DNA from 2 places in the Candidatus Clostridium radicumherbarum genome. Region 1 is predicted to be linked to the other one. Evidence: riboswitches for the same ligand, from Rfam matches in the RefSeq annotation. Region 1 holds a riboswitch; the other holds the start of a gene.
The links. A riboswitch is a leader RNA that binds a small molecule or an ion and turns the genes downstream of it on or off. The one in region 1 is predicted to bind thiamine pyrophosphate.
Positions count from the first base shown of each region.

Region 1 (3,149 bases):
CTATTACATCCTTCCCTGTTTTTACAGTTATTAATAGACCTAAGGTATACATCAAAACACTTCCAAGAAAGTAGCCTAAAAAGCTCCAGATAACTACCCCTTCTTTACTCTCACCATCCTTTGCATAATCTCCTATAAGAGGAAGCCAGGATACAGGCATTGCTATAGCAAGTTCTATAGCTGTAGTAAAGCTCATAGTACCATTTATTGCTGCAGGTGCAGATCCTTGTACCTTAAAGAACATTAATATGCAGACAATGATTAATACCACTACAGATATATCATTAACAAGCTTTGAATAGTTATTAAAGGAATATGCCCATATAAAGACTGCCAAAGCCATAAGTAAAAGAGAAAAGTTAAAGCTTAGACCTGGTATAACACTATTTAAAGCACGTCCACCTTGTATAATCATAATAGCTGACCAGCCTATTAATTGAAGTATATTTAGTAGTGCTATAATTTTAGCACCTATGCTTCCCATGGAGTCTCTAACCTTATCCATAGCGTTTTTGTTGTCTCTAAAGGAAATATAACCTCCAATGGCCAAAAAAGCAGTACCAATTATGTGTCCTATAATAATTGCTAAAAGCCCCTTTGTTACACCTAGGGGAGCTATAATGCCCCCAGTATAGATTTCAGTTATTGATATAGCAGCTCCAACCCATAGTAAAAACATTGATGAATTTTTAATCTTCTTCATAGCACACTCCTGCTTTCTTATAAACTTCTATAAAATGGCCAACAGGACCTACCCCTTTACCTATAGGAAAGGAGTTTTCTATGGCCTTTGTGATATACTCCTTTGATAAAGTCACAGCTTCTTTAATTGAAAATCCCTTAGCAATATATGAAGCTATAGCTGAGGATAGTGTACATCCTGTTCCATGAGTATTTTTAGTAGCTATGCGGTGTCCATTTATAGTTACAAACTTACCCCCTGTTAGAAGGACATCATTGGCATCATTACACCTATGCCCGCCTTTAACAAGTACATTTTTTACACCTAGCTTATTTATGCCTATTGCAGCAAGCTCCATTTCCTTTTGGCTTGTAATTTTGAGTTCAGTTAAAACCTCTGCCTCAGGAATATTGGGAGTAACTATATCAGCAATGGCAATAAGATTTTTAAGCTCATTAACTGCTTCAGGCTTTAAAAGAAAATAGCCACTTTTAGATACCATTACTGGATCAAGCACTATATTTTTTGCCTTATATTTTATTAGAAGCTCTCTTATAACCTTTATAATTTCCGCATCTGAAACCATACCTATCTTTACTGCATCTACTTCGATGTCCTCAAAAATGCACCTTATTTGAGCCTCTATAACCTTTTTATCTATTTCTTGGACGTCGTATACCCCTGTGGTATTTTGTGCAGTAACAGCAGTAATAACACTCATGCCATAAACTCCTAAGGCACTCATGGTTTTTAAATCTGCCTGTATTCCTGCTCCTCCGCAGCTGTCTGAGCCTGCTATAGTTAATACTTTCTTCATTTGAATCCCTCCTATAAAGTAAAAAAATGTGCTGCAAGGCAGCACATTGAATTAGACAATTGACTAATTTTAGTTACGCTCCCTTCGTTGGTACTAACCAAATCAGGTTCTAAGGGTTGGATTTTCCTCTCAGCTAAAAGCACCCCTGCTTATAATATTCTATTAGTTACAATGTCATTTTACATAATTACATAAAATATTTCAATACATTAATATAATTTTGTACTCAATATCATATATAAAAAATAAATTAATAAGAGGATATTCTAAATTTACAATATTTTTCATAAAAATTATTGACAGAAGTTGTAAAGAGTTGTATTATATTTTAAGAAGTTATTTTAAATTTTAAAAGGAGGTAGGAAAAATGTTAGTAAATATGTCATCTGTAAAAAGACAAAAAATGAACAGCGTAAATAACAGAACTAATGGCATTACTATGTCCATTAATGGAATTAGTGTGGCATTTAGTGGCATATTATCTAAATTTTCATATGGTAGCCCTGCCTTCGTATCGGTGACCACACCTTGATACTAAACGGTTTTTCATTAATATGAAATACTGGTCATGGGCTGCAAAAACCCATGGCCTTTTTATATGAATTTTATAAGTAAACTATCTTATAAGATTATGTGAGCCATGGGATAACCATGGTTTTTTCATTCTAACAAAAATTTAACTTAAAGTATGAAGGGGGGATATTAGAATGAAACCAGTTCTTAAATATGTGTGGAGATACAAATGGATGGTTATAATCCCATCACTTGCAATGACATTGGCCATAGCATTAGATATGTTTAACCCATATCTCCAGAAAGAAATTACTGATAAGGTATTTATAGGCGGTGAAAATAATCTTTTATGGATTATCCTGCTTGGGTTTTTATCTATAACTATAAGCAGAGCTGTGCTTGGTTATGTTAAAGAATATCTGTTTGATGTACTGTCTGCAAAAATTAGCATAGATATTAAAAAGGATTTATTTGATCATATTCAAACTCTTCCTTTTAGCTATTTTGACAATATGAACACTGGAGAACTTATGTCAAGAATAGGCGAAGATGTAGATAATGTATGGAGAAGTGTCTCCTTCGGTATAAGATTATTTATAGAAAATGCCATATATTTCATAGTAGCTTCTGCTATACTATTCTTTTTAAATTGGAAACTGACCATAGTGTGTCTTATAGGAATGCCTCCTATAGCTTACCTTGCACTTAAATTTGAAAAGAAAATCGGAGAGTCCTATGGAAAATTAAGCGATCAAGGCGTTATATTAAATACTGCTGCCCAGGAAAATATAGCAGGTGTAAGATTAGTTAAGGCCTTTGCTAGAGAAAAGCATGAAATATTGAAGTTTTTAAAACTTAATCAAGAAAACTTTAATTTAGGTATGGAACAGAACCGGATAATTGCAGATTACTTTCCTCCAATTGAATTTTTAACAAATATATCAATTGTGCTGCTTGTTGCAGTTGGTGGAATATTTGTTATGAAGGAATCAATGTCAATAGGCACTCTAGTGGCTTTCAGTGGATATATTTGGATGCTTGTTTGGCCTATGAGAATGCTTGGCTGGCTTACAAATTTAATTGCTCAAACTAATGCTTCTGCAAAAAAGATAGCAAAAATTATGGATATAAAGCCTA
Region 1 is NZ_JBJHZY010000003.1:310,478-313,626, reverse strand. It holds gene cytX (putative hydroxymethylpyrimidine transporter CytX) at 1-703, opposite strand, end outside; gene thiD (bifunctional hydroxymethylpyrimidine kinase/phosphomethylpyrimidine kinase) at 690-1,499, opposite strand; TPP riboswitch at 1,562-1,656, opposite strand; gene ACJDUH_RS15470 (hypothetical protein) at 1,867-2,031, shown strand; gene ACJDUH_RS15465 (ABC transporter ATP-binding protein) at 2,207-3,149, shown strand, end outside.

Region 2 (3,149 bases), on a different contig from region 1:
TTTGGAGATATAAGTCCTGCCTTAGGTGTTCATACTGGCCCAGGCCTTTTGGGAGTGGTTGTAGCAAGGGATGTGTAATGGATGGATAGAGATATAAAAGCTGAAGAAAAACGGCTTTATGAGGAATATAAGCAAAAACTAAATGAGCTTAAAAAGATTAAAAATGAGAAAGAGGCTGTAGGTCAAGTTTTTACAAAGGGTCTTCTACCTTTATATGTTCTATATATTCTAAGCTTAGGTCCCACAAACGGTAACGATATATCACATAAAATCGGAGAGAAAACCAATGGCAATTGGATTCCTAGTACCGGAGGAATATATCCACTTTTGAAAAGACTTGAAAAAAATAATCTTGTTATTGGTAATTGGGATGATGAAAAAAAGAAAATACAAAAAATATATACCTTAACTGAGGAAGGCATTAAAGAATTTGAAAGTAAGAAAGCACTTTTGAAGGAGAAGATAGAAGAGGCTTTAGAGGTTTTTAAAATTATTTATAATGATCTTTATTATAAATAACTTCAGGTATATAAAAATAAATGCAAGTAAATGAGGGGCTATCTCAAAATATACATTAATATAAATTTTTTTGAAATAGTCCCTCTTAGTATATTAGTAACTTTTAATTTAATTGAATAATTAAAAGACAATAGTCAAAAATAATTATGATTACTATATTAAATATATAAGCATTTTAAATATTTAATATAGTTTAAATTAAATTAGGAGTTGATGAAATGGCTACAGGAAAAAGCAAAAAAGGTATTGTAGGGAAGGTACCTATGGCAAACAAGAGAAAAGGGCCAGTTGGTGAAGGAATAGATATAATGGATAATAGCCTAACTACTGCTCATGACATCGATAAAACTATTAAGAATAGGAAAGAAAGCTAATGCATGGAATAGTAATTGAAGTATTTAGTACTGAAGCATATGTTTCCCTTCCTGATGGTAGAAACATCTGCGTCGGTTTAGCTCATTTGCCATCAAACGTAAAAGCTGGTTCTACAATTAACTTTGAACCTAGTAAGCTTCAAATGGTTAATCACACAATTGGTCAAATTATAATTTAAATTTAAAAGTCATTGTTAAAAGCTGCTAAATGTACTATAATATATATAAGTTAATATATTTGTGCTAGGGGTGCCTATAGGCTGAGAAAAGGATTTAATCCAATAACCCTCATACCTGATCTGGTTAATACCAGCGTAGGAAAGCGATTTTACTTAGATATAAAACCGTATTCCAAAATACGGTTTTTTTATTTTTCTAAATAGTGGAGGCAATATTAATCTAAGACATTTCTTAGCACTAAGAAAAGAGGAGAATTTGTATGAATGGTTTTAGTTTAAAATTTTCAGGAATTGATTTTAGCGGCATTAGTCAAGGGTTTGCAGATGTCCCCAAACATCCTGCAGCAATTTTTGCGATTATTGGTTTAATAATTTTAGCAATTATTTTCATTAAGGTAAAAAATATTAAGCTTTCTACCTCAATAATTACAAATGTGGGAGTTGCTCTTGCACTAGGAACAGTTTTAAAAATGATTAAGTTTTACCAGGCCCCTATGGGTGGCAGCGCCACATTAGGAAGCATGGTCCCCATTTTTATTATTGCCTTATTTTATGGACCAGAAATTGGTTTTCTTACAGGAATTCTTTTTGGAGTGATCGATTTTATTCTAGCACCATATATATTACATCCAGTACAAGTTCTTTTTGATTATCCTTTAGCTTTTTCTGCTATTGGTATTGCTGGCTATTTTAGAAATAAGTCAAAATTCACCATGCTTGTTGGAGTACTAATATCTATTGCGGTAAGATTTATTTTTCATTTTATATCTGGTCTTATATTCTACGGCAGCTATGCTCCTCAAGGTATGTCTGCAGCTTATTACTCTTTTTTCTATAATTTGGGCTACCTTGCGCCTGATGCAATTCTCTGCTTAATTGTGCTTGCTATACTGCCTTTAAAACAAATATTTTCAGTAATAAATAAGCAAAATATATCAACAATTAAAAATTAATTTTTAGCTATTTATGCCTAAAATTTTTAAAAAAGGTTATTATTTTAAAAAAGACACTGAACTATGAAAATTCAGTGTCTTTAATATTCTTTATGATACAGAAATAGCATTTACTGGGCAGGACTCTTCTGCTTCCTTAGCACTTCCTTCAGCCTCAGCTGGAACTGTTTCAGTGATAACTCCAGCCTTGCCGTCATCCTCCATCTCAAAAACCTCAGGACACAAGGATGGACATAATCCACAGGAAATACAGGTTTCTTTATCAACAATTGCTTTCATAAAAATCCTCCTCTTTCTTAAAGAAAATACAAAACTTTATAATTAACAATAATATTGTTTCCTATTTTACACTAATTATAACAAAAGTTATTGTAGATTCATGAAGTTTCTTAATAAGTCATTATATTCTGAGGATAGATTAATAAAGTCTTCAATTCTTCCACTTTCCATGCTTTCTACTAAGTCAAGGTCAATTGGAAGCTCAGCTATTAAAGGTATTCCTAAGATTTCTGCCTGTTCTTTTCCAGATTTTTTACTAAATACCTTTAGTTTCTCACCACAGTTTCCACATTTAATGTAAGACATATTTTCAACAACACCAAATACTCTTATCTTCATCTTTTGTGCCATAATAACTACCTTCTTAACAATCATAGTAACCATATCCTGTGGAGTAGCTGCTATTACAACACCGTTAAGGGGAATACTCTGCATAACTGTAAGGGCTAAGTCCCCTGTTCCAGGAGGCATATCTATTAATAGATAGTCTAGTTCTCCCCATTCAGTATCTCTAAACATTTGAGTCATAACACCTGTAAGCACTGGACCTCTCCAAATAACTGGTTGTTCCTCTTCCTCTGTTAATAGGTTTAAAGAAATTACCTTTATGCCAGTAGTTGTTTCAACTGGAATAAATTTAGCCTCCTCTTCAGTTTTGCCCTGGACTATATCTGCTCTCTTTTCATTTATGCCAAAGAATCTAGGCATAGAAGGTCCAGTTATATCACCATCTAAAACTCCAACCTTGTATCCAAGACTTCTAAGTTTAGTTGCAAGAATGCCTGTAACAGTAGATTTACCTACTCCACCTTTTCCACTCATTACTCCAATTATATTTTTAATGC
Region 2 is NZ_JBJHZY010000001.1:110,445-113,593, reverse strand. It holds gene ACJDUH_RS00640 (DegV family protein) at 1-78, shown strand, start outside; gene ACJDUH_RS00635 (PadR family transcriptional regulator) at 82-519, shown strand; gene ACJDUH_RS00630 (hypothetical protein) at 738-893, shown strand; gene ACJDUH_RS00625 (hypothetical protein) at 893-1,072, shown strand; TPP riboswitch at 1,129-1,231, shown strand; gene thiT (energy-coupled thiamine transporter ThiT) at 1,333-2,025, shown strand; gene ACJDUH_RS00615 (ferredoxin) at 2,116-2,304, opposite strand; gene ACJDUH_RS00610 (Mrp/NBP35 family ATP-binding protein) at 2,392-3,149, opposite strand, start outside.
Region 2: linked by a shared signal. The riboswitch ahead of thiT (energy-coupled thiamine transporter ThiT) and the one ahead of thiD (bifunctional hydroxymethylpyrimidine kinase/phosphomethylpyrimidine kinase) in region 1 are both predicted to bind thiamine pyrophosphate.